2 linked regions of the Alloacidobacterium dinghuense genome follow. The protein of the gene in region 1 binds, or shares a complex with, the protein of each later gene. Links are inferred from orthologs where the notes say so. Each region holds a gene or a part of one and is shown on either strand. Other genes may lie near its edges.

Region 1 (8,092 bases):
TCCTGCGACACGCATGGTCTGAAATTGAACATAGCTGGTATGACCTAAAGGAATCGTTTCCTGATCACATAAAGAGAAGGTTTTATCGTATTGCGGCTCTCCTTGAAATTGCAGAAACGGAATTTCTAGATATCAGAAAGCAAAAAGCCGATTACTCGCGAGCGATCGCTGTCCAGGTAGAATCAGAAGTTCCTGAATTGCTTGTTGATCCAATCTCACTTCAAGCATTTGTAGACCAAGAACCATTGGTGCATAAACTCGATAATGTTATTGCAGATCTCCTTCAGTTAGAACTACACGACGAATTTCCGGAAAAGACAGCAGAAATGAGAGCCCGCGCTGCCAATCTAGCAGGCCTTAAGACATTACGGGATTTACGCAAGGCGCTTAAACAGTATGAAGAAGGAATTGTCGAGTACGTTAGCCGTTGTCGCAGCGTCTGGCATACTGGACCAAGTTCCACATCGCATCTCCAAAAAGGCCTTTGCATTTACCATCTCGCGATGATGCTTTTGGCTATACGTGGCAACGAAGTTGTTCTTGAAGCACTAAAAAGCTTGAGAATCAATCCATCTTCTGCGTGGAACGTTACGGGACAAATTGCTATTGCTCAAGAGGTAATGGCGAAGTATGACCAGCTAACTACTTAGCTGGTTGCAAAGGTGACTCCAGAAGAGGCGCAAAGCACCTCCAGGTAGAAGCCGGAGGGCTTAAGCCCCCGGAAAAACCCGCCGTCGAGAGACGGCGTATCTTACTGCCGTAGACCGGGGTCCCCAATGCGCGATTTTTGCGCATTGGGGTGGAAGATCCATCCGCTCAAGGTCGCAGACCGCAGCGGATCACTCTCGCCGCGCGAAGCGCCTCCTTATTCCGCGCCTTATTTCTTCGCCCGAAACGTCTTTCCCAGCTCCGTCTCCGCAAGCCGGAAATAATGCCGGAAGTTATAAATCAGCGGCGACCACTTCTGCGGATTGACATAATGCCCGCCGAGCACAAACTCCTCGTCTACATGCACGCGCACGATCTCAACCTCAGCCGCCACGCCGCCGCCTAGCTCCTTCAGCTTCCCACCGTTCATCGGGTGCAGCTTCTCGACACGCGCCTCCATCTGCACCGGACACTCAGCGGCGCGCATCGGCGCGACCGTCTCGCTCGGCGTCGGAGTAAGCCCGGCCACTTCAAATCTCTGATGCTCGTAACGAAACTGCTTCGACTTGACAGTGAGCAGGTGCACAGTGGGCATTTCAGGCAGAGAGGGGTAATAGTCGGAACCGATTACCCGGCAAGTGATTGAAAACACTAGAAACACCCTAACCAATTGAAGAATCAATGAGATAGCGGGGGATTTCCCCCGCTATCTCGTTGAAAATAAAAGAAAGAAGCTACCCGCCCCGGGGGGAGGGGGAGTCCACTGGGAAGGCCGCCTGCACCAGCGCCAATCCCTCGTCCTTGGAGGCGATCAGGCCCTCAAGCTGCGCGTCCTCGGCTACGGCCAGCATCTCCTTGAAGCGCGGCCCCGGACGGTATCCGGCAGCGATCAGGTCCTCGCCCGTCACCAGAAGCGGAGGCTTCACCGCCTCCTCGGGAAGCGTCTCATAGCGCTCCTTGGCGTACTCGTAGAGCGACAGATCGGCATGGCTCGACAGGCAATCGATCCGGTGCAACTCCAGGTGCTCGGAAAAGCGCGGCAGCCGGAAAAACCGCTTCAGCGTCGACTCTTTCATATGCTTAACATCGCCAAAACGCATGTGATTGGCCACTAAAGACGCGATTTGTGCCGTATCTTCGCTCGAAAAGCGCAGCCTGCGGCAGATATCCTCCGCAATCCGCACGCCCACCTCGACGTGCCCGTTGAAGCGGATGCGGTCGGGAGCGCGCTCGAAGGTCGCCGGCTTGCCCACATCGTGCAGCAGCGCCCCCCAGGCGAGCGTCGGCGAGACGCCGGCAGGCAGCTTCTCGAGCAGCAATAGCGTGTGCACCCACACATCGCCCTCGGGATGGTACTCAGGCGGCTGGGCTACAACGTGAAGAGCGTGGACCTCCGGCAGCACCTGCCTGAGCAGCCCTGTCCGGTCGAGTAGCTCAAATGCCCGGCGCGCCCGCCCTTCGGTGATCATGCGCGTCAGCTCATCCCGAATCCGTTCGCAGCTGACCTGCGAAATAGCGGCAGCATGGCCGCGAATCGCTGCCTCGGTCTTCGGCGCGATCTGAAACTTGAAACGGGCCGCAAACCGAATCGCACGCAGCATCCGAAGCCGATCTTCGGCAAACCTCTTGTCCGGATCGCCGATCGCCCGAACGAAGCCGGCGGCAAGATCCTCGCGCCCGCCGACGAAGTCGAGCACGGCCAGTCCCGGATCGCCGGTCTTCGCGAGCACCTGCGGATCGAGCAGCATTCCGTTGATAGTAAAGTCGCGCCGCACCACGTCTTCCTGCGGGCTGTCTGAGAAGCGCACCTCGTCGGGACGACGACCATCCGAGTAAGCGCCATCGGAGCGGAATGTAGCCACCTCGGTCACAATCTCCTCGCCGTCTACCTCGTCCGCAACCAGAACAACCCCGAAGTGCGCCCCCACCGCAAACGTCCGAGGAAACAGGTCAAGTACCACATCCGGACGCGCATTTGTAGCCACGTCGAAGTCCGCAGGCTCGCGCCCTAGCAGCATGTCACGCACGCATCCGCCAGCGAAGTACGCGTCGTATCCTTCGGCGCGTAGCCGCTCGACAATGGCCTCAGCCGCAAGTTGTGCCTGACTCTTCGCCATTCAGTCTTTGTCATCCCGACCGGAGCGCAGAGCGCGAAGCGGAGGGACCTGCAGTTTCTCTCCTCTATCATAGAGAGATGAGCACAGGTCTGATATTAGGCATAGAGAGCTCCTGCGACGAAACAGCAGCCGCCGTCGTCCGCCGCGGAACCGAGAGCCTATCAAACGTAGTCGCCTCGCAGATTGCGACGCACGCTCCCTACGGCGGAGTCGTGCCCGAGCTGGCCTCCCGCGAGCACCTGCGCAACATCGTCCCGGTAGTCCGCGCCGCAATCGCCGAGGCCGGAATCACCCTTCAGGACCTGGACGCCATCGCCGTGACCGAAGGCCCTGGCCTGGCCGGAGCGCTGCTTGTAGGCATCACCTACGCCAAGTCCTTAGCCTTCGCCCTGGGGAAGCCCCTGATCGCCGTGAACCACCTCGAAGGCCATATCCACGCCGTCCTGCTGGAACAGGCAGAACTGGCAGCAGAGCCGATTCCGTTGCCCGCGCTGGCCCTCGTAGTCTCCGGCGGCCACACGCATCTCTACCTTGTCCGCCGTAACGGCGAATCCTGGCACTACCGCAATGTAGGCCACACCGTAGACGACGCCGCCGGCGAGGCCTTCGACAAGGTAGCGAAGCTCCTCGGCCTCGGCTACCCCGGCGGCCCCTGGATCGACGCCCTGGCGCCCTACGGCAACCCGGGTGCCGTCCCTTTCTCCTTCGCACAGATCAAACCCAAAGCCCACCGCAAAGACAGCAACGGCGATGCGCCGGCTCGACGGTTTTCCTTCTCATTCAGCGGCATCAAGACGGCAGTGCTGCGCTACGTCCAGACGCACGATCTGTTCGCCTCGATTGAATCGCGTCGCAGTGCTCTTGCGCAGATTTCTTTCGCACAACCAGCAGACGCGTTTCCGCTGTGCGACGAAGAGGCGCTGAATCTGATTGCTTCGTTTCAGCGGGCCGTCGTCGATGACCTGCGCCGCAAGACATTTCAGGCTGCGGAGGCTTTTGGCGCTGCGAGCATCCTCGTATCCGGTGGAGTGGCCGCTAATCGCGAATTGCGCGCGCGCTTCGCGGCCCATGCGGCGGAACGGAATCTTCCCATTGCCTTTCCTTCGCTCGCGCTTTCCACAGACAATGCCGCGATGGTAGCGGCGGCGGCATGGCCAAAGCTGCTCGATGACGCATTCGCACCGACGGACCTTTCTGCCGAACCTTCGCTTGCGCTGGGCCGATGAGGTCAACTGATAAAATCGCAAGTGAACTCGAAGCAGTTGCAAACCGCACGAATGACCATTCGCCTTTTTAATACCCTGACGAACAGCATCGAAGAACTCCAACCCTCAGACGGTGAGGCGCTTCGCATTTATGCCTGCGGGCCCACGGTGTATGATTACGGCCACATTGGCAACTTCCGTACATTTCTGCATGTCGATGTTCTGCGCCGGACATTAGAGCTGCAAGGCATGAAGGTCCGTCATGTGATGAACATTACGGATGTGGATGACAAGATCATTCGAAACGCGGCGGCGGCCTATGTTCCGATCAGCGAATACACACCCCGCTTTGAGAAGGCATTCTTCGAAGATCTGGACGCTCTCTCCGTCGAACATCCCGAGGTCGTCGCGCGTGCGACCGAGCACATCCCGGAGATGGTTGCTCTCATCAAACGCCTTGCCGAGCAGGATATTGCTTACAAGGTGGAAGACGGCTCGTGGTACTTCCGCATTGCCAAGTTCCCGGAATACGGCAAGCTTTCGAAGAAGGATTTCTCCGGCATTGCCGACGGGGCACGCGTTGACGTCGACGAGTACGACAAAGATTCTGCGCGTGACTTTGCCCTTTGGAAAGCGCCCAAACCCGGTGAATATCGTTGGGAAACCGATCTGGGACCGGGTCGGCCGGGCTGGCATATCGAGTGCTCGGCGATGGCAATGGAGTATCTCGGCGAATCGTTCGATCTCCACGCGGGGGGCGAAGATCTGATGTTTCCCCATCACGAGAACGAGATCGCACAGTCGGAATCGGCTACGCACACAGCCTTCGCCCGCCACTGGTTTCATGTGCGCTTTCTGCTTGTAGAAGGCCGCAAGATGTCGAAGTCGGAGGGAAACTTCTACACACTGCGCGACCTGCTGCTCAAAGGTTACAAAGCATCAGCAATCCGCTTTCTTCTCACGTCAGTCCCCTATCGCCAGCAACTCAACTTTACTTTTGAAGGGCTAGCTGCGGAGACCGGCGCCGTTGAACGGTTGCGTACGTTCTATCAGCGGCTGAAAACGACGCCTTGGCCGGAGAACAACTCCTCTCAGGGCGGCACAACCATTCGAGAAGCAGCCTGCGCAGCCAAGGAGAAGTTCCGCGCGGCTTTAGCCAACGATCTCAACACAGCCGAAGCACGCGCGGCGATCTTCGACCTTGTTCGCTTTGTCAATGCTGCCGCCGATGCCGGGAGCCTTTCAGAAAGCGACCTCCCGAATATTCTTGACGTGCTCGCTGACTTCGAAAAGATCTTCGCCGTACTTGAAGACAACGATGCAAGGTGGACACGCTTCGCCCTCGAATGGGCTGAGCGGGAAGGCCGGCTCGATGAAGCATCTCCAGAAGTTCGGGCTCAACTCTCACTGACCGATGGGCAAATTGACGCACTGATTGAAGAACGCAACAAGGCGCGTCGCGCACGCAACTTCGCTCGGGCCGATGCGATTCGCAAGGATCTACTGGAGAAGGGCATCATCCTTGAGGACTCAAAAGAAGGAGTTCGCTGGAAGAGGAAATAGAACGATCAGGCAATGAAAAAGGCAGCCCTGAAGGCTGCCTTTTTCGCGTTGAGCTACAAAGAACTATGCGGGAGAGGGGCTGCCTTCCGGCAATCCTCCACCACGGTTCGGTTCCGGTTTCAGCACCTGTTGGACATCTCCCGTAGCAGGAGTACCGCCGCCGCCATTCGACTTCATCGGAGGCAATTCCTTGCCTTCAATGATCATTCGGATCTCATTCGCATCGATCGTCTCGCGTTCGAGCAAAGCAAGCGCCATGCGGTGCATGGTGTCATGGTTGTTGTTGAGAAGGTCATACGCAGCCTTGTATGCTTCATCGACAAAGTTACGAACTTCAGCGTCGATCTGCCGCGCCGTCTCTTCCGAGAAGTCGCGATGCTGCGCAATCTCGCGGCCCAGGAAGATCTGCTCTTCCTTTTTGCCGAAGGTCAGAGGGCCGAGACGGCTCATACCGAACTCGCAGACCATCTTGCGAGCAAGATCCGAGGCGCGCTCGATATCGTTGCCTGCGCCGGTGGTCATCTGTTTCAGGAAGATCTCCTCGGCAATGCGGCCTCCCATCAGTATGGCCAGCTGCGTCTGAAGATAGTCCTTCGTGACTGTGTGCTTGTCGTCTTCCGGCAGCTGCATGGTCACACCCAGCGCCATACCGCGCGGAATGATCGTGACCTTGTGCAATGGATCAGCATGGTCGCGCATTGCGGCGACAATAGCATGCCCTGCTTCGTGATAGGCCGTAACGCGCTTCTCTTCGTCGGTCAGCAGCATGGACTTGCGCTCGGCGCCCATCAGAACCTTGTCCTTCGCTTGCTCGAAATCAAGCATCATGACGGACTTGCGGTTTGCGCGTGCCGCATTCAGAGCTGCTTCATTGACCATGTTGGCCAGGTCAGCACCGCTGAATCCCGGTGTGCCACGTGCCAGAACGCGAAGATCGACGTCTTCGGATAGGGGGACCTTCTTGGCGTGTACACGAAGCACTTCTTCGCGTCCGCGCACATCGGGACGGCCCACTACAACTCGGCGATCGAACCGGCCGGGACGCAATAGAGCCGGATCAAGGACATCAGGACGGTTGGTTGCGGCAACGAGAATGACCCCGTCGTTTGACTCGAAGCCATCCATTTCCACCAGCAGTTGGTTCAGCGTCTGCTCGCGCTCGTCGTGTCCACCGCCAAGGCCGGCGCCACGGTGACGGCCCACGGCGTCGATTTCATCAATGAAGATGATGCAGGGAGCATTCTTTTTGCCCTGCTCGAAGAGGTCGCGCACGCGGCTCGCGCCCACACCTACAAACATCTCGACAAAATCAGAACCTGAGATGGAGAAGAACGGGACATTCGCTTCGCCAGCGACGGCGCGCGCAAGTAATGTCTTGCCGGTTCCCGGAGGTCCGACCAGAAGCACACCCTTTGGAATACGCCCGCCGAGCTTCTGGAATTTCTGTGCCTCCCGCAGGAACTCGATAATCTCCTTCAGTTCTTCCTTGGCCTCATCGACGCCGGCTACGTCCTTAAAGGTAACTTTCTTCTGCTGCATTGAAAGCAGCCGCGCGCGGCTCTTACCGAAGGAAAGCGCTTTATTACCGCCGCTCTGCATCTGGCGCAACATAAAGAACCACAGTGCGCCGATGATGATGACGGGCGAAAAATTAATCAGAATCGGGAGCCAGGAGTTGCCGTTTTGGTCCTTTACCGTTATTGAAACCTTGTTGTCGGCAAGAATGTCGTAAATGTGCGGATAGTTCGGCGGAACGGTGACATGGAACTGGCTCTTGTCGTTCTTGAAGTGGCCATGCACCTCGCCGCCGAGAACGGTCACGTCACTGATCTGCCCTTGCTGGGCGTCCTGCAGAAACTGCGAGAAGGCGATCTCCTGCTCTTTGCCGCTACCTGTGCTCTTTTCAAACACCTGCCAGAGCAGCACAAGGCATGCGAATACAAATACCCAAAAGATGATCGTCTTGACCGTAGAATTCACGAATTAAACCTCGTTTCTCTTTAGCGCCAGCACAACGATGATGGCAAGAAACCATTACCTGACCCTGCGACACACGCAGGGTTTTCATCGGCTTTGCTGCATTAGACGCCATTTCTTCAAAGAAGATGCGCGTACGCACTCACGTTTTTGCGTCTAATTGCGCATTCTTCATTCTACTCCTAGTTACGCGCCGTGAAGAAGCATGGATCATTGTTTTCTGGCGGAAAAGGCGGCCTAAGGAAGTTCCTCTACCTCGATCCGAAGACCGGCAGTCCCCCCCGCATGGCTTTCGACCTCCGTTCCCCGAATCCAGACAATTTCGCCCTGCCATTCTAAAACGGGCCAATTCTGACGCTGGTCTACGGGTACTTTCATACGCTCAAATACCTCTTTGATGCGTTTGGGACCAGCGCTATAGCGTAGTTGGACTCGGTCACCCGGCTTGTGCACCCGCAATATCGCTGGAGGAGTGCTGGCGACCGAATTTCCGCTCAGGTCTGTGATCAGACGCAACCGAAAAGCCTCTGCCACAACTTCCCCGGGAATCGGAACCTCGTATGCCGGCAATTGCTTCGCACT
Region 2 (5,580 bases), 5.6 Mb from region 1 along the record:
AGTCTCTCTCTTCAGCTCAGATCACGGATATCCTCAATCAATCCGACCTGTTTCTCGACGCAGTCGTCGGCACCGGCTTCAGGCCTCCGCTGAAGGGCGTGGCGATGGCTTTACGCAACCGGATCAACAGCCTCGACGCGCCGGTCGTCGCCGTCGATATTCCTTCCGGCTGGGATTCGGATTCCCGCGAGTATCGCACCGAGGGCGCCTATCGCGCCGATGCGGTCGTGACCTTCACCGCTCCGAAGCCAGCGCACGTCAGCGGCAACTTGACCGACAGCGCCTATCAGCCCATTGTTGTCGCCCCCATCGGCTCGCCCGACGCAGCCATCGAATCCGAGTTAAACCTCACCTGGGCGGGAGCTTCGAAGAGGATCACCGAGACTCCACGTCCCGCGGAGAGCAACAAAGGCAAATTCGGTCACGTACTCGTGGTTGGCGGCTCATACGGAAAGTCCGGAGCGCCTGCAATGGCTTCGCTCGCAGCCCTGCGCACCGGGGCCGGCCTGGTGACCGCCGCCGTAGCGCAACCAATCCTCGATTCGGTTGTGCGCATCACGCCCGAGTTGATGACCATTCCCCTGCGTGCCGGCAGCAAAGGAGAAATCAGCAGCAGCAATCTCGATGACGAAACGCTCAAAGAGCTTCTCGACAAGAAAACGGTGCTCGCGATTGGTCCGGGGCTGGGCCAGTCGGCGGAGACCGAAGCATTTCTTCTCGGCCTGCTGGAAAAGACCGATCTTCCCGCGGTCCTCGATGCCGACGCCCTGAACATCCTCGCCAAGCATCCCGGCAAGATCAATGGCCGCAACCGGTTACGCGTCTTAACGCCGCATCCCGGAGAGATGGCTCGGCTCGCCGGAATCAGCACCGGCGAAGTTCAAGCCAACCGCGAAGCGCTGGCTCGTGAATTTTCGATGAAAAATCATGTCACGCTGGTGCTCAAAGGATGGCGCACTCTGATCGCCCATCCGGACGGTTCGATTGCCATCAACACCACCGGCAATCCCGGCATGGCCAAAGGTGGCAGCGGAGACATCCTCACCGGCATCATAGCGGCTATGTTGGCGCAATATCCGCATCTAGCCGGAGAAGCGGTGAACGCCGCCGTCTATCTCCACGGGCTGGCTGCCGACTTTGCCGTGTGGGAACACGACGAGCACACCCTGCTTGCCACTGACACCGTTGCGCACCTTTCAACAGCTTTTCGCTTCCGCTCCGACGACAAAGGCGGGTATGTTTGGATACAGGGGATGCCGCGATGACAGAGGCCACAGGCACGAAGGTCCACGAGTTCGAGACGAACAGCGCCGCCGATACGATCCGTGCCGGACGTGAGATCGCGAAACTGCTCACGCCACCAAAGTTCCTTATCTTGAAAGGCGATCTGGGCGCAGGCAAGACCACGCTGGTGAAGGGCATTGCCGAAGCCCTCGACGCCGCCGAACCGGATGAAGTGACGAGCCCCACCTTTACGCTGATGCACGAATACGAAGGCACCCTCCATGATCACGGAAAAAACGAGCCGGTCATGCTCTACCATCTCGATCTCTACCGCATCGAGCAGGAGCGCCAGCTCGACTCGCTCGGCCTCGATGAGATCGCCACGCCCGACAGCATCGTATTGGTGGAATGGGGCGACAAGTTTCCGAGCGTGGCCAAGCGCAGTAACGGCGAAATCGTGATGAAGACCACCGGCGGCGACTCGCGCAAGATCACGCTGACGCTCAAAGACTAACTCTCTCTACATTGTCATCCTGAGCACAGCACGGAGTGCGGAGTCGAAAGACCTGCTTTGTCTATATAACGTTAGTAGGCGCGAAGCGCCCTCCATAAGTCCACCGTAAAGGCGGATACTCTCAAGCGTGTCGCACGCCATCGAATCGCCGCCCGTCACAACGCATCACGACCTCAGGCAGACGCTCGGCACCTGGCAGCTTTGGGGCATCGCAGTTGGACTTGTTATCTCAGGCGAATACTTCGGCTGGAGTTATGGCTGGGCCAACGCAGGCACGCTCGGTTTTCTTGTCACTTCGCTCCTGATCGCGGCCATGTACGCGACCTTTATCTTCAGCTTTACCGAGCTGACCTGCTCCATTCCGCACGCTGGCGGTCCGTTTGCGTATGCATGGGCAGCCTTCGGCCCAGTTGGAGGCTACCTTGCAGGCGCAGCCACATTGGTTGAGTTCGTCTTCGCGCCACCTGCCATCGCGCTCGCCATCGGAGCCTATCTCAACGTGCAGTTTCCGTCGCTGGCCCCAAAACATGCCGCGCTCGGGGCCTATCTCGTCTTCATGACGCTGAATATCATTGGCGTGCAGATTGCCGCCACATTCGAACTGTTCGTAACTCTGCTCGCCATCTTTGAGCTACTGGTGTTCATGGCGGTCGTCACGCCCGGATTTCATTTCGCCAATTTTCTTCAGGGTGGATGGGCGGGCCAGAATCAATTCACCGTGCACGCAGTCCCGGGTATCTTTGCCGCTATTCCATTTGCAATCTGGTTCTTTCTTGCCATCGAAGGCGTGGCCATGGCCGCCGAAGAAGCGAAAGATCCGAAGCGTTCGATTCCCATCGCGTACATCGCAGGTATCCTCACGCTGGTAGCGCTGGCGCTGGGGGTGATGCTTTTCGCCGGAGCAGCGGGTGATTGGACGAAGCTCGCAAACATCAACGACCCTCTGCCGCAGGCGATGAAGATCGTCGTGGGAGCGCGCAGTGGATGGCTACACATGCTCGTCTGGCTGGGACTCTTCGGCCTCGTCGCATCGTTTCACGGAATCATCCTCGGCTATTCGCGACAAATCTTCGCGCGCCCGCGCTGGCTATCTTCCGCGCTTTCTCGCCGGCGTGCATCCGCGATTCAAAACACCGTGGCTTGCGATTCTCGCTGGAGGCGTCGTCGGCATTGCTGCCATTTACAGCGACCAACTCATCACCTTTGGCGGACAAACGCTGACTGCGAACATTGTTACCATGTCTGTCTTCGGCGCGATCTTGATGTATATCCTCAGCATGCTCGCGCTCTTCCGCCTGCGAACCACACAGCCTGACCTGCACCGCAGCTATAAGGCGCCGCTCTATCCCATCTTTCCAGCCTTTGCGCTCATTTGCTCCGTGCTCTGCATGGGAACCATGCTTTACTACAATCGCCTGGTCGCGCTTGTCTTTCTCGCATTGTTGGGATCAGGATTTATCTACTTCCTGCTCACGCGTCATCAGCGTGAGCGGGCCGCCGACTAAACATGGCCTACGCGCACACCATCGGAAGCCGCACATGGCGCTTCGACGACTTAAAAACGCTGTTGGCAAATGCTAGTCCTTTGCGCTCCGGCGACGAGCTTGCAGGCATCGCCGCGGCAAGCGAAGAAGAGCGCGTAGCCGCGCGCATGGCGCTCGCTGAAGTGCCGCTCAAGCGCTTTCTCGAAGAATCCGTCATTCCCTACGAATCCGACGAAGTGACGCGGCTCATTATCGACACCCACGACGCCAGCACATTTGCAGAGATCAGTCATCTCACTGTTGGAGATTTCCGCAACTGGCTCCTGAGCGCAAGCACGGACACAGAGACCCTCACGCGCATCGCGCTATCCATCACCCCCGAGATGGCGGCTGCCGTCTCAAAGCTGATGCGCAATCAGGATCTGATCCTCGCCGCGCAGAAATGCCGCGTCATTACACGCTTCCGCAACACCATCGGCCTCAAAGGACACATGTCCGTGCGCCTGCAGCCGAATCATCCCACGGATGACGCAAAAGGCATCGCTGCATCGATGCTCGATGGACTGCTCTACGGCTGCGGCGACGCGGTCATCGGCATCAACCCGGCAAGCGATAGTTTCGCCGCAGTCACAACGCTGCTCGACATGCTCGACAAATTCCGCGAGCGATACGAAGTTCCAACGCAATCATGCGTGCTCGCGCACGTCACCACAACCATGCAGGCAATCGAACAGGGAGCGCCCGTCGACCTCGTTTTCCAGTCGATTGCAGGAACCGAAAAGGCAAACGCCAGCTTTGGCGTAAATCTCGCCTTGCTCAAGGAAGCTCGCGAAGCCGCGCTGGCACTGCATCGCGGCACAGTCGGGGACAACGTGATGTACTTCGAAACCGGGCAGGGAAGCGCTCTATCGGCCGACGCGCATCATGGAGTCGACCAGCAAACCTGCGAAGCCCGTGCCTACGCCGTAGCCCGCGCATTCAAGCCGCTCCTGGTGAACACTGTTGTCGGCTTCATCGGCCCTGAGTATCTCTATGACGGCAAGCAGATCACGCGCGCAGGACTCGAAGATCACTTCTGCGGCAAGCTGCTCGGCCTGCCGATGGGATGCGACATCTGCTACACCAACCACGCCGAGGCCGACCAGGATGATATGGACACGCTGCTTACGCTGCTCGCTGTCGCCGGCGTGAATTTCATCATGGGCGTGCCTGGAGCCGACGACATCATGCTCAACTACCAGAGCACCTCATTCCACGATGCGCTCTACGCAAGGCGCGTCCTCGGCCTGAAGCGCGCACCGGAATTTGAAACATGGCTGGAAAAAATGGGAATCACCGATCGCGAAGGCACCCTCGCCGACCGTCTGCCTCCAAGCGCCGCCCGACTGCTTGAAAGCGCATGAGAGAAATCATTCAGAACCCGTGGACGCGTCTGCGCAGTTTCACCAATGCGCGTTTAGCATTGGGTCGCGCCGGTGACAGCCTGCCAACAAACGAAGTTCTTGAATTTGCCCTGGCGCATGCGCGGGCTCGCGACGCCGTTCACAACATGTTCGACGCGGACCGAATGACTCGCGAACTCACTGCATCCGGTTTCGAATCCATCACGGTACAAAGCGCGGTTAGCGATCGCGCCGAATATCTCCGCAGTCCGGATCTGGGCCGCAAGCTCAACGAGCAAAGTCGATCCTTGCTCACGGATCAGACGCTGCGCGAAGCGATGTATGCGGTCTTCATCATAGCCGACGGCCTATCCGCCATCGCCCCGGAGCGCCACGCAGTTCCGGTCCTCAAAGAAATCATGCGCAAGCTAGAAGGCTGGAACCTCGCGCCAATCATCATCGCGACGCAGGCCCGCGTCGCGCTTGGCGATGCGATCGGAGAGCTCCTCAATGCTGAGATGACTGTAATGCTCATCGGTGAACGCCCCGGCCTAAGCTCACCCGACAGCCTCGGCATCTACCTGACGTACAAGCCTCACATCGGCTGCACAGACGCGGACAGAAATTGCATCTCCAACGTGCGTCCTGAAGGGCTCAGCTATCCATCCGCAGCGCACAAGCTGCATCACCTGATGCTCGCCGCGCGCAGACTCGGCAAATCAGGGATCGCGCTCAAGGACGAAAGCGATCAACCTGCACTGCCGTAACCAACATTATTGCGGATTCCCGTTGCTGTCCGTTGTCCACGACTCCGTCTGGAAGGCAATGAAGATCGCAGCCCACGTCCCACTCGCCGGAAGTTCAAACACCAGGAGCCCATCCTGCCAGATGCCATTGTCCTTCTCATATGCGCCGGGAGGATTGCCCTGGTTCATGTGGATGTCGTGAATGCCCGTGCCGTCGGTGTACTGGCTGC

The links. Proteins that work in one complex are often made in the same cells at the same time.
Region 2: the proteins of tsaD (region 1) and tsaE are in contact, whole or in part, in a crystal structure (PDB 6N9A), measured with the Thermotoga maritima proteins. The link is inferred for Alloacidobacterium dinghuense from one-to-one orthologs. Residues at the interface, in WP_004082750.1 of Thermotoga maritima: Cys10, Asp11, Arg49, His50, Leu82, Gly84, Gly135, Gly136, Glu154, Thr155, Leu156, Asp157, Asp158, Ser159, Glu162, Asp165, Lys166, Arg169, Leu170, Tyr175, Lys213, Thr214, Leu217, Tyr218, Gln221, Arg222, Asn324; in WP_004082108.1 of Thermotoga maritima: Leu37, Gly38, Lys46, Lys57, Val59, Lys60, Ser61, Thr63, Phe64, Thr65, Leu66, Met67, Val69, Pro71, Tyr82, Arg83, Leu84, Asp86, Asp88, Phe89, Asp93, Ile128, Asp130, Glu131, Arg134.

What each region holds. Positions count from the first base shown.
Region 1 is NZ_CP060394.1:468,650-476,741, reverse strand. What follows is about bases 1,988-4,916. They hold tsaD (tRNA (adenosine(37)-N6)-threonylcarbamoyltransferase complex transferase subunit TsaD), read left to right. Parts: upstream 1,988-2,842; coding sequence 2,843-3,991; downstream 3,992-4,916. Other genes in these bases: cysS (cysteine--tRNA ligase), read left to right, coding at 4,043-4,916; H7849_RS01920 (CCA tRNA nucleotidyltransferase), read right to left, coding at 1,988-2,765. Also shown: H7849_RS01930 (GTP pyrophosphokinase), read left to right, coding at 1-650; H7849_RS01925 (hypothetical protein), read right to left, coding at 878-1,300; more of H7849_RS01920, read right to left, coding at 1,383-1,987; more of cysS, read left to right, coding at 4,917-5,533; ATP-dependent zinc metalloprotease FtsH, read right to left, coding at 5,597-7,513; tRNA lysidine(34) synthetase TilS, read right to left, coding at 7,748-8,092.
Region 2 is NZ_CP060394.1:6,037,030-6,042,609, forward strand. What follows is about bases 1-2,999. They hold tsaE (tRNA (adenosine(37)-N6)-threonylcarbamoyltransferase complex ATPase subunit type 1 TsaE), read left to right. Parts: upstream 1-1,261; coding sequence 1,262-1,738; downstream 1,739-2,999. Other genes in these bases: H7849_RS25425 (NAD(P)H-hydrate dehydratase), read left to right, coding at 1-1,265; eat (ethanolamine permease), read left to right, coding at 1,866-2,999. Also shown: more of eat, read left to right, coding at 3,000-3,053; H7849_RS27700 (hypothetical protein), read left to right, coding at 3,001-3,243; H7849_RS25440 (ethanolamine ammonia-lyase subunit EutB), read left to right, coding at 3,246-4,625; ethanolamine ammonia-lyase subunit EutC, read left to right, coding at 4,622-5,371; H7849_RS25450 (YukJ family protein), read right to left, coding at 5,378-5,580. UniProt on the Escherichia coli protein: Required for the formation of a threonylcarbamoyl group on adenosine at position 37 (t(6)A37) in tRNAs that read codons beginning with adenine.